DNA from 4 places in the Thalassospira lucentensis genome. Region 4 is predicted to be linked to each of the others. Evidence: riboswitches for the same ligand, from Rfam matches in the RefSeq annotation. Region 4 holds a riboswitch; each other region holds the start of a gene.
What was found. A riboswitch is a leader RNA that binds a small molecule or an ion and turns the genes downstream of it on or off. The one in region 4 is predicted to bind cobalamin.

Region 1: linked by a shared signal. The riboswitch ahead of R1T41_RS14150 (CbtB domain-containing protein) and the one ahead of metE (5-methyltetrahydropteroyltriglutamate--homocysteine S-methyltransferase) in region 4 are both predicted to bind cobalamin.
Region 2: linked by a shared signal. The riboswitch ahead of cobU (bifunctional adenosylcobinamide kinase/adenosylcobinamide-phosphate guanylyltransferase) and the one ahead of metE (5-methyltetrahydropteroyltriglutamate--homocysteine S-methyltransferase) in region 4 are both predicted to bind cobalamin.
Region 3: linked by a shared signal. The riboswitch ahead of R1T41_RS11640 (ABC transporter substrate-binding protein) and the one ahead of metE (5-methyltetrahydropteroyltriglutamate--homocysteine S-methyltransferase) in region 4 are both predicted to bind cobalamin.

Annotation. Positions count from the first base shown of each region.
Region 1 is NZ_CP136684.1:2,927,603-2,933,561, reverse strand. It holds gene R1T41_RS14170 (heavy metal translocating P-type ATPase) at 1-870, opposite strand, end outside; gene R1T41_RS14165 (DUF1636 family protein) at 1,070-1,441, shown strand; gene R1T41_RS14160 (hypothetical protein) at 1,442-1,966, opposite strand; gene R1T41_RS14155 (CbtA family protein) at 2,045-2,743, opposite strand; gene R1T41_RS14150 (CbtB domain-containing protein) at 2,747-2,920, opposite strand; cobalamin riboswitch at 2,952-3,168, opposite strand; gene R1T41_RS14145 (ArsR/SmtB family transcription factor) at 3,261-3,722, opposite strand; gene R1T41_RS14140 (hypothetical protein) at 3,856-4,119, shown strand; gene R1T41_RS14135 (hypothetical protein) at 4,235-4,507, shown strand; gene R1T41_RS14130 (DUF2975 domain-containing protein) at 4,788-5,327, shown strand; gene R1T41_RS14125 (helix-turn-helix domain-containing protein) at 5,327-5,539, shown strand; gene R1T41_RS14120 (SDR family NAD(P)-dependent oxidoreductase) at 5,633-5,959, shown strand, end outside.
Region 2 is NZ_CP136684.1:1,671,071-1,677,029, forward strand. It holds gene cobS (adenosylcobinamide-GDP ribazoletransferase) at 1-291, shown strand, start outside; gene R1T41_RS08315 (histidine phosphatase family protein) at 362-973, shown strand; gene R1T41_RS08320 (hypothetical protein) at 1,033-1,608, opposite strand; gene R1T41_RS08325 (hypothetical protein) at 1,668-1,874, opposite strand; cobalamin riboswitch at 1,934-2,145, shown strand; gene cobU (bifunctional adenosylcobinamide kinase/adenosylcobinamide-phosphate guanylyltransferase) at 2,205-2,744, shown strand; gene cobW (cobalamin biosynthesis protein CobW) at 2,777-3,817, shown strand; gene cobN (cobaltochelatase subunit CobN) at 3,921-5,959, shown strand, end outside.
Region 3 is NZ_CP136684.1:2,394,677-2,400,635, reverse strand. It holds gene R1T41_RS11645 (iron ABC transporter permease) at 1-1,004, opposite strand, end outside; gene R1T41_RS11640 (ABC transporter substrate-binding protein) at 1,013-2,053, opposite strand; cobalamin riboswitch at 2,264-2,461, opposite strand; gene R1T41_RS11635 (AraC family transcriptional regulator) at 2,530-3,447, opposite strand; gene R1T41_RS11630 (SDR family oxidoreductase) at 3,616-4,362, shown strand; gene R1T41_RS11625 (Atu4866 domain-containing protein) at 4,387-4,734, shown strand; gene R1T41_RS11620 (adenylate/guanylate cyclase domain-containing protein) at 4,846-5,959, opposite strand, start outside.
Region 4 is NZ_CP136684.1:2,627,630-2,633,588, reverse strand. It holds partial or broken gene R1T41_RS12770 (ribonucleotide-diphosphate reductase subunit beta) at 1-84, shown strand, start outside; gene R1T41_RS12765 (acyl-CoA thioesterase) at 211-1,002, opposite strand; gene metE (5-methyltetrahydropteroyltriglutamate--homocysteine S-methyltransferase) at 999-3,341, opposite strand; cobalamin riboswitch at 3,449-3,672, opposite strand; gene R1T41_RS12755 (cytochrome-c peroxidase) at 3,878-4,957, shown strand; gene R1T41_RS12750 (LysR family transcriptional regulator) at 5,063-5,959, opposite strand, start outside.

The sequences.
Region 1 (5,959 bases), 300 kb from region 4:
CCCGCTGCGTGCCCGACCAGCGGCAACACCTTCAAGGCTTTCGCCAATCGCAAACAGCAGGACGACCATACCGGCTTCAAGACTTTCACCGATTGCAACCGCGCCAAGAACCGCGACACTCATCAACAGTTCGATGGAAAAGAATGCGCCGCTTGCCGCCAGACGGAACGCCGTTCTCATCACCGGCAATGCCGCGATGATAGAGGCAATGGACATGGCATAAGCATCGGTGACCGGAACCAGCCAGCCAACCAGCCCGCCCAGCATAAGCCAGACCGCCGCCCATGCAATTTCGTCCCCGGCTTCCGGCCAGGGGGCCAGTTTGCGCAGCAGGGATTTGTCATCGGCATCGGTATCTTGCGACGCGGCATTATCCGTCGCAGCCGGATTGGCAGAACCACAGGAACCGCCAGCGCAGCAAGCGGATTCGGATGATTTCGCCGCCCCCGGGATTACCTTTTCCTTTGCCGGATAGCCCAGTTTGGTCAGCATGGTGCTGATATCGGAACGCGTTTCGGCACTGTCGTCGCGAAGACCCAGCGTCACCATTTCGCGCATCATCGACACATCGACACATTGCACGCCATCACGTTTGGAAAGCGCGGTTTCAATTTTCGCCACACAGGACCCGCAATCCATGCCCGATACAGCCCAATGACGATGCGAAATGCCGTCGCGATGACGGGCCAGCACATCGTCAACCGTGCCCTGTTCCCTGCCACTCAGTTCAGATTGCGCGTGCAGGCCATCGGCGGCAGCAACAAAGCTTTGCCCCGGTACGGCGTCGTTCAGAGCCGCAATCAGCGATGACTTGCAGCTTTCACAATTTCCAATGGCCGGGAACTGATCCCATTTTGCGATGACGGACATTCTGGACCTCGCCAACATTCAAATTTATATTCATGCATTACATTCAAATAACAATTCATATGTTGTGGAGTCAAGAACATTCAAACCATGATTTGAATGTTATCACACACAATGCCCGACGCCCCGAAAAAGTTGATGAATTACGCCAGCACTGCAGCCATAGTGACCACCCGATTTAAGAACCAAGGCCGACCGCCCGATGCCCCGTATTGTCATTTGCAAAACCTGCCAGCCAGCACCCGATGCTGATCCGGCCTCAAAGGTGGATTTTGTCGATGCGGATGGTTTTGCGCGGCAGTTAGGCACGGCACTTGATCAGGCGGAATTGCCCGAAACGTTTGAAGTCACACAGGTTGACTGCATGGGATCATGCAGCGACCCGACATCGGTTGCACTTCAGGGAACCGGGCGGGCAAGTTATCTTTTTGCCGGATTATCGGCGCGTCACGACATTGACGATATCATTGCCACCTGCCGGGAATATCTGAACGCCCCGGATGGATGGATCGAAGACGCACGCGGCTGCGGGCGTCTTCGTTTTTGCCTTAAGGCCAGAATTCCGGCCCTTTGATTAAGGTGCCACCGAAACAGTCATTGTCTGACGCAGCGGCTTATCGCCGACGGCAAGCTGGCTGTGATCATTGGCCGTCAGCGTTACCGTGACCTCGTTATCGCCCGCCGGAAGCTCTGTGATATGGAACCACGGGCCATACAGGCGGGCAATCTTGGTGCCGTTAACATAGACATGGGCATGGCCTTCTCCCAGGACATGCGTGCTGCTGGCATGTTCGGGGGCAAACCGGAAATTCTGCACCATTAGATGCAGGTTCCAGCCACTGACCGGGTCCGGTATCATCGCGACATCAAGACGTGGTGCATCAGTGCCCGCAGGTAATGAAATAATGGCGTCGTGACTGGCATGTGCCGCCCCCATCTTCATTTCACCGTGTGCGGTACCATGTCCGGCAACGCCATGCGCCATCGGATCACCGTGATCGTGCCCGTCAAGGGTGATGCCGTTACCAGCCGCCACCAGAAAACCGATCCCCCCGCCGAAAACCAGCCCAATCCCGAAAAGGGCAAGTGAACGTGACATTTTATTCCTCGTGAAAACCCTGAAAATAAATCGGGCGCGCCCCTGGCACGCCCGAAAAGGATCGTACTTTGACCGCGATCAGGCGGTCTGCGCCTGTGCGGCCCGTTGTCCTTCGCGTTGCCAGAAATATCCGGCAAACAGGCCAACCAGCACCCAGGCAGCAAGACCGACACCAAATGCACGGGCAGCAAAAAGCGCCCCGATTTCAGTCGGTACCGGTCCGGTAAAGGTATCAGGCTCCGGCGCGCCGATGACGTGGGGGGCAAGCAGCAGAACTGCGGCAATCCCCCATGAAACCCAATTGCGACCAAATGCAATCAGCCAGACGGCAATTGCCGCCGTCCCGACGGTGGCAAACCACCAGACTTGCCGTGCATAAACGTCTGCGGCTGCAACACCGGGTACTTCAGGTGCAAGGGTAAAGCCCGGTGCAAAATGAACGATAAAGAACCCGGCAATGCCCCAGATAATACCCTGACGACCAGCGACCTCGTGACCGCGGCTTTCAGCCAGCGCCATGGCCGCAACCAGAATAAGCGCATATCCGGTATAGACCAGCATGGTGAACAGGACGCTTAACCCGTCGCGGACATGATCAATGCCGCCGACATCCTGATGTGCACTAACCGCAGCACCACCGAAATGAACCAGCTCGCCGGTTTCATAAAGCTCCGCATGCAACAGAACCGGTTGCACAAAATAAAGCTGAAGCAGGGCCGCAATAAGACCTGCTGCAGCACCAGCGAACAATGCGCTGGTGAAAATGCGTGACATCATGGCTCAGTGACACGGAAAGCCGGTTGCATGGCGCACATCATGTGCCGCATCGTGCAACAATTCAGCCTGAACATGGCCGGTCACAAAGATGATCGCGAGGCCAAAAACGGCACAAACGATGATCGGCAGAAGAACCGATTTTTTTGAAGCGGCAAATGCCGCGGTCTGCGTGGTCATAAACTTCTCCTATGCTGTCACACCCGACAGTCGGTTCGGGTCCATGCCTGGCAGGTCTCCTGGCTTGCGGGTCATCATGCGTCGCCGACCTTCCCTGCTTTCGCAAGTGGCGTGATGGCGGGCACTTTCCGCATACAGTCGCGGGGGCGGCTTTGGCTTTGACCGCCCAAAATAAACGGTCTTCCAAATTCCCTCTTCGTTTACCTGCCCCGAGCAGACAGGTAAAAACCAAGCAGTTCGTTTATGACGGTAATTCCCCGCAAGCGCAATGTGAAAACCGGACGCGACGCGGGTTCATTCGTCGAATGTGGCAATTTCACGACAACGCAAAAGACGTATTTCAGTCGTGGGTCACATGGGCAAAGACATCACGAACAACACGGGAAATATGTTCGTCATCAATCTGATAGAAGATATGACGCCCGTTTCGTTCCGATGCCAAAATGCGCTGATCGCGCAACTGACGCAGGTGATGGCTGGTCAGGGATTGCGACATGCCCGATGCCTCGGCCAGTTCGCCGACGGTTTGCGGTTTTTCCATGCAACGCAGAACAAGCTGCAGCCGCCCGGCATCCCCCAGAAGCGCAAAGATTTTTGCCGCCGCCTCGATATCGGGCAGCGACAGGTTATGCCCGGTCGCACGCGACGCATCACGCGTTACGGCTTCGCCCTGTTCGGTGGAAAGGCCAAGACGTGCGGCGGTATCGCATTCCTGACAGTCGTTGCCGTTTTCAGCCCCGGCGATCACGGGACGCGCCGAGGCAATTTCGACCTTGCGGGATTTGGTTTTGCTTTGTGACATCCCCCTATTTTCCATGCCCAGCTTCACTTGGCAAGGGGACTTGATGTTTGCGCGCATGGAACTCCGCCCCGCAGGGAACGTTACAGGTATGACCCACCATCGAAAGTGCCAACCAGAGCAAGGAGACGCACCGATGCAAGAGCAAACAGCACTCGACATTTTCAATCTGCGCCAGTCCCGTGACAGTTGGGAACGGAATGTGGCCGGTTACTGCGCGAAAAACGACATGCAGGTCGGAAATCTGCCCAAAGAGATTACCGGCCCATATAACGAGATGAACGAGGCATGGGAAAAGCTTAAGGCCGAAGGTGATGCGGCAAGCAATACCACTGCAGAGCAGTTCCACAAGGCAACCGCAAAGCTTGAAAAGGCGTGGAACGACATGACGGGCAAGTAAGCCCGGGATTTTATGCCTTGTGGTTAAAATGCCCCAAAATCGCCTTTTCATTGCAAATCGATGACACGATTACACGCCAGATTGAACCTGTCTGGAAAAGCAAAAGGAGGCTCCCATGACAGCCCGCCCCATTCCGGAGCACGCCAAGCTCCATCAGGAATTCAAGGATTGGGAGTTCGGTCTTGCTGCACATTGCAGGGAATCCGAAAGCGGCCTTGAAAAACTTCCAAGTGAGGTTGTTCAGGCGTGGGATGACATGGATGCCGCCTGGAGCGAGATAAAAGATCATAGCGGTGATATCCCGCAAGAATCCCTGCAGCGTTTCCGTGAAGCAAAGCAACGTTTGCAGGAAGCTTGGGATGCAATGATCTCTTCCGAACGGCATTAACGACGCCGCGCTGGAAGCAGCCAGACTTTTTCGTCTCCCTCTCTTCCCTGGCGGGTTTTCCTCCCCTCCCCGCCATCCTTCTACAGCCGGGTGTTTCAACCGCCCCGGCTGTTTTTTTGTCTGGATTTTGGCCGGGCATCGCCCGCCTGCCGCCCAGATCCCGATTACCGGCAAAAATCCGGATTGACTCATTTCGATAAAAAATTCATGTTTTATTTTAATTAATAAATTCGATTCGTTATTTAAACGTCACCCGAATGCTTCCGGATGGAGCCCCATCATGTCCGACACCCTGAAAAATGTCCGCACTGTCAGCCGCATTCTTGGCTGGGTATGCCTTATCGCTGTTGTTTTTGAAATCTGCCTCGTGCCGCTGATCTGGCATGTGGATGGCTGGATTGATACCAGCGCCAGCCAGATGACCATCAGCCTTGAAGAACTGCGCGCCCTTTCCGGCTGGCAGAAATATGCCGTGATGGCATCGATGATGCTGCCGACACTTGTTATGGCCTATGGGCTTTGGCGGTTGCGCAAGATGTTCCTGTCCTTTGCCGAAAACCATATTTTCCAGCCTGCCCCGATTGCCCATCTGAAAGCATTTTCCGTGGCCCTTATGGCGCAAACCCTGATCAAGCCGCTTTCAGGTGCACTGACATCCGTACTGGCAACCATAACGCGTCCCGAAGGCGAAAGGATGCTGTCTATCGGGCTCAGCGATGCCGAGGCCAGCACTCTGTTTCTGGGCGGGTTGCTTTTGGTGATTGCGTGGGTATTGGGAGAAGCCACCCGGATCGAGGACGAGAACAGGAGCTTCGTCTGATGGCGATCATTGTCCGGCTTGACGTGATGCTTGCCCTGCGAAAGATGAAGTCCAAGGACCTTGCCAGCCGGATCGGGGTAAGCGAACAGAACCTGTCGCTTCTGAAATCAGGCAAGGTGCGCGGTGTGCGGTTTGAAACACTTGCCGCAATTTGCCGGGAACTTGATTGCCAACCCGGTGATCTTCTGGAATTCGTTGCCGACGACCTGTAAGCTCCTGTGATCATGACGGCCCGGTTAAAACGGGGCCGTCCTTCATAAGAAACAAAGCAGCCTGTTTAACGGCTGTTATCAGGGAAGACGTGAATGGAAAACAAGGTTGCCCTCGTAACAGGTGCCGCACGCGGCATCGGACTTGCAACAACCCATCTTTTTATTGAACTGGGCTGGCAGGTTGCGATGATTGATCGCGACAGCGCGGAACTTCGCAACGCATGTCGCGATATCGCGAATGCCAAGGCATTTGAATATGACGTATCGATCCCTGAACAGGTCGATCTGATGATCGACGAGGTCCTGACCGAGTTCGGACAGATCGATGCGGTTGTCAACAATGCCGGGGTTGCCGATTTCCTGCCGATCCATGAAACCGATTTCAGCGCGTGGCGCCGGATCATGGAAACCAACCTTGAC
Region 2 (5,959 bases), 960 kb from region 4:
TATGTTTTTGATCCGGCGCGTGAAGACGGGCTTGGCAAGGGAGCCGGACGTCCCGACATCAGAATGGTCGCGGCAGGAATTGCCGTTGCCTTGATGTTGGTGGTGATTGTTGCAGGCGCATTGACCGCATTCATGTGTTTGGTTGCCATGATGGTCGGGGCATCTATCGTCGGTTGGATCGCCCGGCATCAGATTGGTGGCCATACCGGTGATGTGCTGGGTATGACGCAAATCATTTCCGAGCTATTTGTCGGCATTGCATTTATCGCAGTGCTGCAGGTCACTTGGTGATAAGATCATAAAAATACCGCCGCGCAAATTGACCGGCATTTCATGGATTACATTTTTCCTTGGGGGAAGAATGCAGAAGGTAGTGACGACGCGGTGGTGGCTTGTTCGCCATGCGCCGGTGACAAATCCGGAACGGCTTGTTTATGGTCGAAGTGACATGCCGGTTAATCTGTCGGATGAAAAAGCGTTGCGGGCCTTGGCGCGTCAACTGCCTCGCGAGGCGATCTGGGTTACCAGTCATTTGTCGCGAACGCTTGATACCGCGTTAAAACTCCTGGAACTGATGGATGAAAACATACTGCCGACCCGTGAGACCGGGTTTGCCGAGCAGCATTTCGGTACGTGGGAAAAGAAGCACTGGAATGACCTTCCCAAGGGGGAAACCACACGTTTCTGGACGGATTTTGCCAGACAGCATCCCCCGAATGGAGAAAGTTTCGGGGATGTTGTCGAACGCGTCGGGCCGTTGTTTGACCGGCTGACGCGCTATTGGGCAGGGAAAGATATTGTCGCGGTTATTCATGGGGGAACGGTACGCGCGGCTTTGGCAAGCGCCCTTGGTCTACCACTTGAGGCGGCGTTGTCGTTTCATGTCGATACACTCGGTTTGACGCGGATCGAACATATTGCCGGTGTCGATCAGCCTGGCTGGCGGGTAACCGGTGTGAATTTGCGCTTTTAGACGATCTGGCGATTTTGGATGAAAAGAACCCCGCGCGAAAATCAGGCAGGGTATCTGTTTCAGGCTGATTTTCGCTGTTCGGTTTCACGCGCGCCAGAAAGGGCGTATTCCGACAAAAAGCGATCTACCATATCGGCAGTGACATCGTATCTGCCACAGATTGATGCGACGTCTTCGAGATAGGCTTCGTAGTAGGGAATAGGGCGGCTGCGCGATTTGCCGCGAAGCTCGTTGATTTCACTGAAATCGGACGCGAATTCCGGTGCCTCTATCACCTGAATAATCGTGTCGTCGATGATGGCCGCTGGTTTGCCCTTGTATTTCTTGCCACAGGCTGAAAGCATTTTGCTGGCGGTTGGGATGGATATCCCCGGCTGACCCAGAAGCTGTGACATTTGATCCTCGTCGAAATCGTCATTTTCGAACAGTTCCACGAGTTTGGTCAGGTCACGGACCAGAAGCGAAAGCGCATTTACGCGAATGCCACGCGCATGCGACCAGATAATGGTCGCGACAACACCACAGGTCGGACGGCTGGCATAAATGTTTCGAACATCACGACGCGCCAATGATATTTCACCATTCACGGCATGATGTTGCAGGAATTCGGGAAAGGATTGATCGTTATAGTTCAATCTATCAAGCAGCCCGCGCCACATGTCTTCGCGTGATACGGTTTGCCAGGTTGTTGATTTCAGCTTCCGAATTCGTTGAATTTGTTCATGAATTGCCATTTGATCAGCAAATTTCCAATTAACCCCAAGAGTTGGCCCGAAACCTTTTGCAGTTCCGGCATCCGGACTTTGTTTGTTTTGTAATGTCCGGCGATCACGCTGGCGGCTTTTGGCAGCTCTGATTCCAACGTGATAAAATTATGTTCTCCTAAAGAATAACCGCTCACAAGCAGTCAATTCTTACAAATACTGACCTTATGGCTAGGTCGGAGTTTGGGCTTTGGTCATAGGGGTAAAGCTGCTAGGTTCGGCGCTGCCGTTTGGTGATGGGAAACCGGTGTGATGCCGGTGCTGCCCCCGCAACTGTAACGGGTTGGGTGACCCGGGTGATGTGATGTCACCAGCCACCGGTAACGTTGATGCGTAGCCAACATGCCGGGAAGGCGGATTGCTTTCATGCCCGCAGCCAGGAAACCAGCCATCGGTATCCCTGTTCGCAAGGATATGGGGTGACGCAATCGGGCCTCGGTGGGAGGTCAAAGCGAAGGAAAACGGGTATGACCCAGAATATGGCTGAAAACAGCCAGCTTGCCGGGATCCATCTGATCCTTGGCGGTGCCAGATCGGGCAAAAGCCGGTTTGCCGAAAACCGGATCAACCATGCAGGCGGCGGTATTTATATCGCGACCGGTCGTGCGTGGGACGACGAAATGGCAAACCGTATCGAACTTCACAAATCATCGCGCGGCGAGATGTGGCAAACGATCGAGGAACCGCTTGATCTTTGCACGGTCCTGTCTGCCTGCAGTAGTGATGGCAGCAAACCGGTATTGGTCGATTGCCTGACGCTTTGGCTGACCAATCTGATGCTGGAAGATCGCGATATCGAGGCCGAATTTGACCGATTATGCGACATCCTTCCCGGGCTGGACATTCCGGTTCTTCTGGTGTCGAACGAGGTCGGCTTCGGGATTGTGCCGGAAAATACCATGGCGCGCAGCTTTCGGGATCACGCAGGACGATTGCATCAGCGAATTGCCGAACTTGCCGATCAGGTGACGCTTGTGGTTGCCGGCATTCCGATGGCAGTTAAATAGAACAGAATTTATGGATTTAAGGACAATTGAACATGGCACAGCTTGGAAAAATCCCGGCAACAGTGATCACCGGTTTTCTTGGTGCAGGCAAAACCACGATGATCCGCAATATGCTGGAAAATGCCGGGGGTAAGCGGATTGCGCTGATCATCAACGAGTTTGGTGATCTGGGTGTCGACCGCGAGGTTATTAATGGATGTGGCATATCGGGTTGTGCCGAGGATGATGTTGTCGAACTGGCAAACGGGTGCATCTGCTGCACGGTGGCCGATGATTTCCTGCCAACCATCAAGGGCCTGATTGATCGTGATACACCGCCAGATCATATCGTGATCGAAACATCCGGGCTGGCATTGCCAAAACCGTTGGTCAAGGCGTTTAACTGGCCGGAAATCCGGTCGCGCGTCACGGTGGATGGTGTTGTTGCCGTTCTGGATGGGGCGGCGTTGCGTGACGGGCTGTTTGCCCATGATCATCACGCGGTTCAGGCGCAGCGCGAAGCGGACGACAATCTGGATCACGAAAGCCCGCTTGAGGAGCTGTTTGAAGAACAGCTCCATTGTGCGGATATGGTGGTTCTGAACAAAACCGATCTGCTGAGCGAGGCCGAAATTGCCAAGGTCGAGGCAGATGTCCGGGCCGAGCTGAAACGTCCGTCCGTCAAGATTATCGCAACCGCGCACTCAAAGGTCGAAAATGCTGTGTTGCTGGGCCTTGGTGCGGCAGCCGAGGACGACCTTGATAGCCGTCCGTCGCATCATGACGATGGTCACGAACATGACCATGATGATTTTGAAAGCTTTGTCGTGTCGCTTGATAATGTTGAGGATGCCGCAGCGCTTGAGAAGCGTTTGATTGACGTTGTGCGTCAGTTTGATGTGCTGCGGATCAAGGGGTTCCTTGATATTCCCGGCAAACCGATGCGCCAGGTCGTTCAGGGGGTTGGTGAACGGTTCCAGCGTTATTTCGACCGCCCGTGGGCGGCAACCGAGAAACGCCGGTCGGAACTGGTGGTGATTGGCCTGCATGGTCTGGATCGCAATGCTATCGAAGCGGCAATCAAGGCGTCCTGATTAGCGGCGCAGTCATGTTTGATGCTGAGATCATCCGGCTGCGCATGTGCAGGCCGGGTGATATCAGGGTCTTGATATCCGAGAAAAGAAACGGAAGTTCCCGATGCATTTACTTGCCGCCCAGCCGGGACTGGTCACCGATGGAAGCGAGGCCGTCGATTTGGGGCAAAGCCCGGGCGATGTCGTTATCCTGTCGGCGGCAGAGTCCGAGCTTGCCTGTCTCGCGGGTGCGCAGGCACGGCTGGATGCGGCGTTTGGCAAGGATGTCCCTTCCCTGCGATTGGCGAGCCTTTTGCAGCTGGGGCACAATATGTCGGTCGATCTTTATGTCGACGACGTTCTGGCAGAGGCCAAATTCATCATCGTGCGTATTCTGGGCGGGCGAGGATATTGGGAATACGGAATCGAACAGCTGGTCGAACTGGCCCGTCGCAACGATGTGCCGCTGGTACTGTTGCCCGGTGACGATCAACCCGATGCGGAACTTCTGTCCTTATCGACGGTTAAGGGCAGCACATATCAGAAAATCTGGCGTTACCTGATCGAAGGTGGGCCGGAAAATGCCGAACATTTACTTCGTCTTATATATGAAAAGTTAAACCCATCTGTCAGCTGGAACTGGAAACCGGCGGCACCCTTGGTCAAGGCCGGGTTGTACTGGCCGGGAAAAGTAACGGCAAATCTTGAAGAAATCGAACAAATTTGGAAACAAAATCAACCTATTGTTCCAATAATCTTCTACCGTGCGTTAATTCAGGCCGGTAATCTGGACGTAATTGATGCACTGGTTGAAGAACTTCAGACTAATAAACTAAACCCGTTGCCAATTTTTGTTGCCAGCCTGAAAGATCCGGTTGCTGCTGCCTTGGTCGAAGAATGGCTGGGGGCAACCAAAGCAGACCTGATCCTTAATACCACCGGTTTTTCCCTTGCGGTGCCGGGTATCGAACGCCAGAGCGGACCATTTGACGGCGTAGACGCACCGGTTTTTCAGGTTGTGTTGTCAGGCGGCGGTGAGGCGTCCTGGCGTGATGGTGTCAACGGGCTTGCGGCGCGCGATATTGCGATGAATGTCGCATTGCCGGAAGTAGATGGGCGTATCCTGTCGCGTGCAGTGTCATTCAAGGGATCGGCGGGCAAGGATGCCCTGACACAGATTGATCTGGTCAAATATATCCCGGTACGCGATCGTGTCGCCTTTGTAGCCGAACTTTCGGTCAATTGGGTCAAATTGCGCAAGACGGACGCCCCGCTGCGCAAAGTCGCGATGATCATGGCCAATTACCCCAACAAGGATGCGCGGCTTGGTAATGGTGTGGGGCTTGATACACCGGCCGGGATGATTGAAACCCTGCGTGCGATGAAGGATGCCGGGTACAGGATTGATGACCTGCCGGAAAATGGTGATGCACTGATTGCGGCGGTCAAGGCCGGGCCGACCAATGATTTCAAGTCGCTGGCTAATCGGACTGTTCGGGTGGTGATCCCGGTTGCCGATTATAAGGCGGCATTTTCCGTCCTGCCAGCGCGCATTCGCCAGCAGGTGACAGATGCCTGGGGTGATCCGGAAGGCGATCCGTTTTATCTGCCGGATCGGGCGGCGATTGCCCTTTCGATCCTGCCGATGGGCAATGTGATGGTCGGGTTGCAACCGGCACGCGGATACAATATTGATCCGCTTGAAAGCTATCACTCGCCCGATCTGGTGCCGCCCCATAACTATTTCGCGTTTTACATTTGGCTGCGTCATCATTTTGGGGCGCATGCGATCATTCATTTTGGTAAACATGGCAATATGGAATGGCTTCCGGGCAAGTCGCTGGCGCTGTCAGAAGAATGCTTTCCCGAGGCCGTGTTTGGCCCGACGCCGCATTTCTATCCCTTTATTGTCAATGATCCGGGCGAAGGCACGCAGGCCAAGCGACGTGCGCAGGCGGTGATCCTTGATCATTTAACACCGCCTTTGACGCGGGCGGAGAGTTACGGGCCGCTCAAGGATCTGGAGGCGCTGGTGGATGAATATTATGACGCGGCTGCGGTTGACCCAAGGCGACTGCTGATCCTGAAGCGCGACATTCTTGAGCTTGCCATCCGTATCGGCCTTGACCGCGATTGCGGCATTGAGCCGGACGAAGAGGAGGA
Region 3 (5,959 bases), 230 kb from region 4:
CCGACAAGGGCAGTAATCACCCCGATTGGCAACACCTGCCCCGGAACGATCACGCGTGAGATGACATCGGCACAGACCAGAAACAGTGCGCCAATCAATGCCGATAACGGCAATACCAGCCCATGGCGCGTTCCGACAAAGAAGCGCGCGGCATGCGGGATTACCAGTCCAACAAAGCCGATGGAGCCCACGATGCTGACCATCACCGCGGTCATCATTGCCGCCGCAGCAATCAGGACGGCATAAACGCGTCTGACCGGAACACCAAGTGATGCCGCGGATTCACGGCCAAACGTAAAGGCATCAAGTGCGCGTGCATGCCAAAGACACACGATAAGCCCGACAATAGCCACGGGCAAGGCCAGCCACACATCGGGCCAGCGCACGCCGCTAAGATTGCCCAGAAGCCAGAACATGATGCCGCGCGCCTGTTCCGCACTGGCTGACTTGGTGACAATGAAGGATGTCAGGGCGTTAAACATCTGCGACCCGGCAATCCCGGCCAGAATGATTGCCCCCGTGCCGCGCCCGGCCTGTAACGCCAGAAGAGTCACAAAGGCGAATGCCGCCACTGCGCCGATAAATGCACCAAGTGACAGTGAAAGCATCCCGGCCCCAAGACCAAGAATCACGATACTGACCGCACCGGTCGACGCCCCGGCAGAAATGCCCAGCAGATAGGGATCGGCAAGACTGTTGCGCAAAAGCGCCTGCAGGACCGCGCCGGAAACGGCCAAGGCCGCCCCGCAACTTGCGGCAACGATGGCGCGGCTCAGCCGATAGTTCCAGACAATACCGGCATCGATCGCATCCACCGGATGACCGGCATCCCATAAATGATTGGCAATCGTATCGATCACCGTACCCACCGGGATTGCTGTTTCACCCACCGATGCGGCAACCGCCAGGACCGCAGCCAGCAACATCAGCGCGGCAAATGCCACGCTGATGCGTTTTAGGAAAACGGGGCTGGAAATGACTTTACCGATCACTGGTCTGATCACTGGCCCGATCACTGAGTAGCCTCGAACGCCTCGATTGCCTTGGCCAGCGTTTCAATGCCCTCGATTGTCCGCATGGTCGGGTTCATCGACTGGGCATCCATGACGACGATATTTCCGCTTTTGACGGCACTCATCTGACTGGTTACCGGATCGGATTTCAGGAACTGCATTTTCAGTTCCCAGTCATCAGCCGGAAAACGGCGACGATCCATTTTGCCAATCGCAATGATATCGGGATTGGTTCGTGCGATGGTTTCCCACCCGACTGTGGGCCATTCATCGTCACTGTCGATAACATTGTCGACACCAAGGATCGACATGACATAGGCCGGCGCACCTTTCTGACCGGCAACAAACGGATCAACATCGATTTCAGCACTGGAGAACCAGAACAGGGCCGAAATGCCCTTGCCGTTGACGGCGGCGACTTTTTCACGTGCGGCTTTTTCGCGGGCTTTGAAATCGGCAATCAGTTCGGCGCCACGTTCCTCGACATCGAAGATTTTCGAAAGGTCATCTATCCCCTGATAGATCTGATCCATCGAAAAGGCATCGATTCGGGTTCCGTCGCCGCCCGTGGTGTTGTCCTTGCCCATGCAATCAGCCGGTGCGGTATAGACCGGGATTGAAAGTTCGGCAAACTGGTCAATCGTTCCGACCTTGCCATTCGGGCCGATATGCCATTGGAACTGGGTTGTGACCAAATCGGGTTTCTGGCCGACCACACTTTCAAAGCTGGGATCGTTATCTGCCAGACGCGGAATGGTGGCGTTAACGTCGCGAAACTGTTCCTGTACCGGCCCAAGCCATACGGCCGTTCCAACCACCCTGTCGGCCAGCCCCAGAAGATAAAGCAGTTCGGTGCTGCTTTGGCCCAGCGATACGACACGGTTCGGGGCCTGATCAAAGGTCAGAGTCCGACCACAATTTTCCAGTGTAAGCGGATATTCCGTCGCAGATGCGTATTGCGCGAAAGAAGCCAGCCCTGCAGCAAACACCCCGACTGCAAGAACCCGTTTGTTAAGTTCGATCACTTTGCGTCCTTTCATGGATATACCGATCCGGAATTTCATTCCCGATCAGGCATATCAAACCAATAAATGTTATGTTATAACATAACATCAAAGTTACTATGGTCAAGAGACTGGCAAAGGTGCTGAAAAATGGCGGGAAATGTCAGAACCCGAAAGCAGGCATAACGCATTGCAACCTGCGTGAGACGGTGACATGTACCGACATCCTCCGGGGCACCCCGCCCGGTCCGTCGTCGTCATGTCAGCAGGTCTCCTGGCTCGCGGGTCGCTGTGCTTTTCTGCCTTCCCGGGAAATATCCCAGTGGCTTTCAGAAGAAAAACACTCACCGCCTACAGTTGCGGGGGCAGCTTCGGTTAACCGTCCAGACGAACGGCTTCGAATTCCCTTTATCCTTGTCGGATACTGACATCAATTGATGTCACATAGTCACACAGACCCGTCAAGAGAATTGCAAACCGGTCGCAATCATCAAGGGTCAGGACCTGGTTTCCTAATAGGCGTTCGCTGCCGCCGTACCATCCCCGCCCAGTCGTCCAAGGATGGCCGATACATCACGCATGGGCGGTGCGCCAAACATGCGGGCATATTCGCGACTGAACTGTGATGCGCTTTCATATCCGACTTCATAGGCCGCGGTCGCCGCATCCTTCATTTCCGTCAGCATCATCTGGCGCGCCATCGTCAGGCGAAGGCGTTTCTGATACTGAAGCGGGCTCATGGATGTTACCTGCTTGAAATGATGATGGAAGGAGGACGGGCTCATATTTGCCTGTGCAGCAAGATCATCGACCCGCAGTGGTGCTGCAAAATCGTCCTTCATCAGACGGATGATCTTGGAAATGCGCTGCATGTTGCTGCCGCCCATTCCGATTTGTGCAATCCGGGCCCCCTGAAGGCCGCGCAACAGGCGATAATGCACTTCGCGCAGAAGCATCGGCGCCATCACCGAAATATCGTCTTTCTGATCGCACAGGCTCAACAGGCGCATCACGGCGTCCAGCAAGGTATCGCTGGCATCATCGACATGAAGCCCGCAATCGCTTTCGGATGCGGATCCGATCTGAAGATCGATCTGGGTTACAAGGTCACTTAGCATCTGGCCGTCAAGTTCAATCGACAAACTGCGATACGGAAGGGCTGCACTGGCATTTGTCACACACCCGACAATGGGCAGGTCAACCGACGCCACCAGATACTTTCCGGGCGCGTAACTGAAAACCGCCTCGCCCAGAGTGACCTCTTTAGCACCTGACGCGATAATACAAAGGCATGGCTTATAGATTGTCGGGACTTTCATCGATGGCCCGGTCGCGCGATACAGGTGCATCGCACTCACCGGCGTCTGGGCAACGCCTTCTCCTTCGCAGTATTTGTCAATCAGTTCAGACATCTCTTCGAATACAGACATCACCAAACTCCTTTGTTTCTCTAATATGAACTATACCGATCCGGACTGTACTGAAAAGCGGTTTTCGTACCGTTCGGAGGATCAGGCAATTGATCAAGAGTTCTGTGTATTCATCAAATTGCTGTTTGCACTCACATTGAGCGCCATCAACCAAACACGGAGGATGTCATGTCGCTTATGTCCAGCAATGTTGAAAACAAGGTCGTCGTTATCACCGGTGCCAGCAGCGGGATTGGCGAAGCCACGGCAAAACTTCTGGCTGAAAATGGTGCAAAGGTCGTTCTGGCCGCCCGCCGCACGGCCAAACTCCATTCCATCGTCGCCGAGATCGAAGCCGAAGGCGGCACCGCCACATGCCGCGCGGTTGATGTCACCGATGCCGACGATGTCGAAGCACTGGTCTATTTCGCCAAAAACACCTATGGCCGCGTTGATGTGATGTTTAACAATGCGGGCGTCATGCCCCTGTCGCCACTTGCCGAACTGAAAATCGACGAGTGGAACAAGATGATCGACGTCAATATCCGTGGCGTTCTGAACGGTATTGCCGCCACCCTGCCATTGTTCAAGGAACAGGGCGGTGGTCATATCATCAACACCGCATCGATCGGGGCGCATCTGGTATCGCCGACCGCCGCGGTTTATTGCGCCACCAAATACGCCGTCTGGGCCATTTCAGACGGCCTGCGTCAGGAAAGCCGGGATATCCGCGTTACCATGGTTTCGCCGGGTGTTACCGAAACCGAACTTGGCAACGATATTACCGATGACAGCGCCAAGGGGTTCCTCGGCGAACTACGCAAAACCGCCCTTAGTCCGATTTCGATTGCATGGTCTGTCCTTTATGCAATCGCCCAGCCCGACAGCGTCGATATCAACGAGATCATCGTACGCCCGACGGCATCGGCATATTGATCCGTACCGCCCAAGGAGGCCCGCATGGCACGTCATATGTTTGCGTCTTCTATCACCAGTCTTCTGATGCTGTTTTCCAGCACAGCCACCGCACAGGAGGATACCGTCATGTCCGGAACCGCGTCGAACGATCCGCATCCCTATGTCGGCATGTGGGTCACGGCAGACGGTAACATCCGTCAGGAATTGCTGGCCAATGGGCGTTATGACGAGGCGCGCGGCAATCGTCAGTCCGCCTATCAGGGACGTTACGAAATTTCAGGCAATCACATCGATTACTGGGATGATACCGGCTTCACCGCAGATGGCTATTTCGAAGATGGCGTTCTGTATCACGCCGGAATGGTTATGTATCGCCAGCCGCTGCAATAGATATTCTGATTTCAGAGCCCCACTGCACCGGTTAACTCCGATGCAGAACCCGCAAGGAACGGCATCCGATGGATGCCGTTCCTTTTTCATGAGTGAAATCTTTAACGATGATCAGCTTGCCGTCGCGGGCACATTGTCGGTCGGAACATTCAATTCGCCAGCGGCTGCAAAGGTGAACAGATCAATCGGTTCGGAAAGCCCGCGCACGTCCATTTGCCCGATCTTGCGAAAATCATCCGCAGCAAGATACTTCGTCGTTGTCCCCGAAATCAGAACATCGGTCCCGAGTTCCTTGTTCATGACTTCGAGCCTTGCAGCAAGGTTCACCGTATCACCATGCACGGTATAGCTTTGGCGCCCACCACCACCGACACTTCCAGCGATCACCGTTCCAGTACAAATACCAATCCGGGTTTGAATGTGAATACCGGCAAAATCACGCTGATGAACAAGATCATTGATCTCGCGTGCGGCCCGGATGGCACATCCGGCATGGTCGTCATCCTCGACCGGGACATTGAATGTCGCCAGAACGGCATCACCCTGAAACTGCGTAATCACGCCATGATGACGGGTGATGATCTGTGACACCGCATCGAAATAGGCATTCAGGACTTCGACAATTCCTTTTGGCCCGATGGTTTCTGTAAGCTTGGTGAAATCGGCCACGTCCGCAAACAGGATGGTTGCCTCACGCTCAATCGGGGACAGTGTCCCGCGTTTGGAAATCAGCACCTCGGCCACGGCGGGCGGCACATATTGTCCGAAAATATCGGAAATGGCGCTGCGTTCCTGCTCTGCCTCAATCTGGCGGTGGACCGTATGGCGCGCCCGCCACATCACCAGACCAATCAGGATGGCAACAATAACCAGTGCCAAGGCTTCCTGTACGCGGCTCCAGGCGCCGATAAAATCGGGGCTAAAGAAATAGGTCACAAAGGTTTGGGTATCGGGCGATGTACCAATATCCTGCCAGTCATAGGTTTGCGTCATATCGCGGATGGCATAAAGGAACGCGCCAAGCCATCCGGCGGCACCGCAAATACCGGCCCATAAAACAAGCCCCGGTGAAAAGCTGAATGCGGCAACACCAAGAATGATGAAATAAAACGGGAAGATCGGTGTGCGGAAAATCACCGCCTGGGGCAGATCGACATTATCAAACACCGGCTGCGTCGCAATCAGAAGAGACAGGAAGCCAATATCAAGCGCAATGAACAGATAC
Region 4 (5,959 bases):
GCTATGGACCTAAAGAAGGAAAAGAACTTCTTTGAAACCCGCGTCATCGAATATCAGAACGGCGGCGCCCTTAGCTGGGATTGATCCCTGTTTGATCAAAAAAGAAGCGGTTGGCACAGGGTCTTTGCCAACCGCTTTTGACGCATGGGAGTGATATTTGCGTCAAGTTCAGACGCTGTAATCATACAGCGTCAGGGAAAGAGTTACCCATCAGACCACACCGTTGAACGAAAGCGGGCGGTGATCCTCGTCGATTGCAACCATGATGAATTCGCCCGCTCCGCATTGCCGTCTTTCATCGGCATGCAGGTTTTCGGCCCAAAGCTGAACCTCGATCTGCATGGAACTGCGTCCGGTTGCGATGACCCGCGGCACGGTAATCACGACCTCGCCACTTTGAATGTGGCTGGTGAAATCAACCCGTGTTGATCCCGCCATCACCACGGTTTTGCGACAATGGCGTGATGCCGCGATAAAGGCCGCCTTGCCCATGGCTGCAAGTGCATTGCCACCATAAAGACTGCCGTAATGGCTGGTTTTTTCGGGAAAGACGATTTCGACCATCGCCGGATGGGTATCGGGATCCTTGATACACGTAACCGCATCGGGCAGGGGCGGCAAAGTGCCGCCCCGTGCCTCAAGATGCGATCCGATGGCCACCATGTTGAACACACCGCGCGAACAGTGGCGACGTTCCCCACTCAGCGGCCCTTCGGCAATCATATCCACTTCAACCGAGAGGGATTTGCGTCCGACGCGCACCACCGATCCGACCAGTTCGACGATATCACCGATTTTCGCAGGAGCATTGAAATCGATGCGTTCGCAGGATGCGGTGACAAAATCGACATGCCCGTGACGGGACGCCGCGATAAATGCGACCTTGTCCATATGAGCAAGTCCCGTACCACCAAATAGCGTTCCGTGATGATTGGCATCACCGGGAAACACGATATCGGCAAGCCGGGTCGGCCCGGAAAATACCAGATGATCCGGGCTCATTGCGCAGCCTCTGCCATGGATTTCCTTAACATCCGGGCTGCTTCGACCATGTTGATCAAGGCCGGACGGACTTCTTCCCAGTTGCGCGTCTTAAGGCCGCAATCCGGATTGACCCAAATCTGGCTTACCGCCAATTGCCGGGTGGCAGCAGCCAACAGATCGACCATTTCGTCAATCGTCGGCACACGCGGGGAATGGATATCGTAAACGCCCGGTCCGATATCGTTCGGATAGGCATAATTCACGAATGCGTCGAGCAATTCCATCTTCGACCGCGATGTTTCGATGGAGATCACATCGGCGTCCATGGCTCCGATGGCTTCGATAATGTCATTGAACTCCGAATAGCACATATGGGTGTGGATCTGGGTTTCATCGCGTACCCCGGATGCCGACAGGCGGAAACATTCGACAGCCCAGTCCAGGTAGGCTTTCCAATCCCCGCGACGCAGCGGCAAGCCTTCGCGGATGGCCGGTTCATCAATCTGGATCAGGCCGATACCCGCCACTTCAAGGTCTGTAACCTCGTCACGCAGTGCTAGGGCAATCTGTGCACAGACATCGCGACGCGGTAAATCATCACGGACAAACGACCACTGCATCATTGTGACCGGGCCGGTCAGCATCCCCTTGACCGGACGATCCGTAAGGGATTGGGCATATTGCGACCATTTTACCGTCATCGGTTCGGGACGCGACACATCGCCGAAAATCACCGGTGGACGGACATAGCGCGAACCATAGCTTTGCACCCAGCCATGTTTGGTAAAGGCATAACCCGCCAGCTTTTCGCCGAAATACTGGACCATGTCATTGCGTTCAAATTCGCCGTGAACCAGTACATCAATACCGATTTCTTCCTGCCAGCGGATGGCGGCCTCGGTCTCGGTCTGGATAAAGGCGTCATAGCCCGCCCCGTCCAGCGTTCCTTTCGCAAAGGCTGCACGTGATTTACGCACATCGGTCGTTTGCGGAAATGATCCGATTGTTGTCGTCGGGAATTCTGGCAGCCCGAGTTTTTCCTGTTGCGCAGCCCGGCGTATATCAAACGGGCTTTGACGTTTGGCCATATCATGCGTCACGGCAAGGGCGCGTTCGGTAACCAGACGGTTATGAACCTTGGTCGATTTACGACGTGCGGCAATGGCTGCCGATGCATCGCGGAATTCGGACGCAACCGAACCAATGCCGTCGCCAAGGGCACGCGACAGGATTTTCAGTTCATCAATCTTCTGAACAGCAAAAGCCAGCCAGCTTCTAAGATCAGCATCCAGATCGCTTTCCTGTTCCAGATCGATCGGCACATGCAGAAGCGAACAGGATGGCGCAATTTCAAAAAGTGCAGCACCACGTGATGCAATAGCCGGTGCGATCCGGTCATAAATCGCCTGCAAATCGGCGCGCCATATATTACGCCCGTCGATCACACCAAGCGAAATGACCTGCTCGGGGTTTGCCCCGGCGATCACCGCGTCAAGCTGTTCGGGCGCGCGCACCAGATCGACATGCAACCCGTCCACCGGCAATGACAGGGCAGTTTGCAGGTTGTCACCCAACCCACCGAAATAGGTCGTCAGCATCAGTCTGAGGTTCGGCACTGCTTTGCCCAGAACCTGATAGGTCTTTTTAAGGGCCGCGCGATCCGCATCGCTCAGGTCCAGCACAAGACAGGGTTCATCAACCTGTACCCATTCCGCACCGCTGTCGCGAAGCTGACGCAGGACTTCGCCGTAAACCGGTAACAATCGATCCAGAAGGGATAACGGATCAAACCCTGCTCCGGTGCCTTTGGAGAGTTTCAAAAAAGTGACCGGACCAAGGAGAACCGGGCGGGTTTTGAAACCAAGCGCCTTGGCCTCCCGGAACTCGTCAACGGCTTTTGTCGATGCCAGTGTAAAATGCTGCTCCGAAGACAGTTCGGGAACCATGTAATGGTAGTTGGTATCAAACCACTTGGTCATTTCCAGTGCCGGAATGCCCTTTTGTGTGGTTTTCCCACAGCAGCTCTCTTCCTGTGTGTCACCACGCGCCATGGCGAAATAGGTCGCAGGTTCAATCAGACCGCCCTGCCAATCATAAATCTCGGGGATCGCACCGACCATGACACAGGTATCGAGTACATGATCATAGAGAGAGAAATCGTTGCTTGGCACATTGTCGACGCCAAGGCTTCTTTGCCTCGCCCAGTTGGCACAGCGCAATGCAGATGCCTTTTCCTGCAAGGATACAAAATCCGATTTGCCGGACCAGTAATCCTCAAGCGCGAATTTAAGCTCGCGCCGCGGACCGATCCGAGGCGTTCCAAGAGTTGAAACCGGAATGGAAGTTTTCTTTGACATAGGCTTACCCCAATAAATGGGGGCAAAGGCCTGGCGAAAGCACATGCGCCCAACCGGCAAAAATACCCGGTGGGAGCACAATACTCCACCGGGGCACCCCGCCCGAGGACGTAATATGAAGTCGCGGCAGGTCTCCTGGCTCACGGGTCAGTGCTTTGCCCGGCCTTCCCGAAACACCAGAACGTTTCAGTGACCATGAATGGACAAAAGCTCGCCGCTTACAGTTGCGGGGGCAGCTTCGGCATTGCCGCATATGACATGCAACGCACCGAATTCCCTCTTAGCTTCTACCCGACAGGCGGGCAGAAGAACCATCGACAGGCATACAGTGCAGATAAACGTCCAACCTGTCAAGAAAGACATAAAGATTTCTTTATATTGAATCTATGCGTCACCATGAAACTGCACATTTTCATTAGCCAAATTCAAATCAACATACTGATATCACGTTTATTTTAGAGCTTTGATATATATCAGCGTCGCTGCATATACCTCCTGCTTTACTTCCCGAACCACCATCATTTGGGAGAGAGCAAATGAAATCATATCGTGGTTTAGCGGGCTGCCTTGTTTCGGTTACTGCCATGCTGGGGATCGTCGGGAGCGTTCTTGCAGCAGAAACGCCATCGCCTGCCGATCTGCGCGAAGCCGCCCTTGAACATTTCGAAGTCATTCCGTCAATGGTACCGGCCGTTTCGGGCAATGCCGTTACCCGTGAAAAAGTCGAACTGGGCAAGATGCTGTTTTTTGATCCGCGCCTGTCATCCAGTGCGCTGATTTCGTGTAATACCTGCCACAATCTGGGCATGGGTGGGGATGACAATCTTGAAACATCCATCGGCCACGGCTGGCAGAAAGGACCCCGTAACGCCCCGACCGTGCTAAATGCGGTGTTCAACGAAGCGCAGTTCTGGGATGGCCGCGCCGAGGATCTCAAAGCACAAGCCAAAGGCCCGGTTCAGGCCGGGGTCGAAATGGCCAGCACCCCCGAACGTGTTGTCGAAGTGCTGAAAAGCATGGGCGATTACGTACAGAAATTCGCCCACGCCTTCCCGGGGGAAGCAGATCCGGTAACGTTTGATAACATGGCCAGAGCAATCGAGGCGTTTGAAGCAACCCTGATTACCCCAGCATCACGGTTTGACCAGTTTCTGGAAGGCAACGATGCCATCCTGACCAAAACAGAAATGGCCGGGCTTGAACTGTTCATCGATACCGGTTGTGCATCCTGCCATAACGGGGTGAATGTCGGTGGCACCGGTTATTATCCGTTCGGTGTTGTCGAACAGCCGGGTGCAGAAATCCTGCCGCCCGATGACAAGGGCCGCTTTGCCGTAACCCAGACGGCAACGGATGACTATGTGTTCCGCGCCGGACCGCTTCGCAATATCGAACTGACCGCACCCTATTTCCATTCTGGCAAGGTCTGGAATCTGGAACAGGCCGTCGCGATCATGAGTTCCAGCCAGCTTGGTGCCGAACTTGATGACAGTCAGATCAAGGCGATTACCGCCTTCCTCATGACCCTGACCGGGGAAGCACCGCGCGTGGAATACCCGATCCTGCCGGTCAGCAGTAAAACCACACCCAAACCGGCCGCAATGGTCGCAAACTGATCCCACAGGGGTGTGGAAAAGCAGAAAGTACCCGCAAAGGCGCGAACCCCGACACGCCCTTTGCGAACCTGCCGCCCGACACAACCCGGGCGGCATTTCTTTTGCCTATTTCAGTTCCATTCCCTCACCGCCAGAGGCCCGTGCACCTGATAACTGCATCACCCGGCGTTTATAAATATCAGCAACCCAGTTGGTCGCCTGCTTGATACCTTCGGCCGCCCGCAGATCTCGATGAACAATCAGCCAGATATCGGAATCCAGCGTCTCGATCGGGCGCGAAACCCGGGCCAATGCAGGATCGCGGTCCCCCAGGAAGCATGGCAAAATCCCGGCCCCGATCCCGGTGCGCAACGCATTTTGCAGCATCGCGGTATTGCCTGCGCGAAACAGCGGCTTGTTACCGTCAATATGGGCCAGCAACCAGCGCTGGCTTTCATAAAGGTCAAATTCCTCGGAAAAACAGATCCACGGCGCATCAGAAAACACCCGATCCGGCCCCATACCACGCATATCATACGCCAATCTCTCGGTCGCATAGATCGCACAGGAAATCGTCCCAAGCCGCTTGGTGATAAAATCCCCGGTCAGGGGCAGACCATGCCGGACGGCAAAATCCGCCTCGCGTTTGGTCAGCAACTGCGTATCGTCGGATTGCCGGATTTCAAGGTAAAGACCGTCGGGTTTGCTATTGATCTGACCAGCAAGAAACAGTGCCGACCATGCACTGGCGGTCAGGCGGACCTGCCGGTCTCGAATACCCGATATCGCGTCACCCTGCCGGTGAAAGGCAAAGGCGGCTTCTTCCATCGCCTCGGCGCGCGGGCGCAAATCGCGCCCGGCCTCTGTCATGCGCAATCCCTCGGGCAGGCGATCAAACAGCACGACACCGACAACGTCTTCAAGAGCGGATAAATGTCGCCCCAATGTCGGCTGGCTGACGCCAAGCTCCTGCGAGGCCGCCCTGAGACTGCCGGTACGCGCAAGCGCCAGAAACACGCGAAT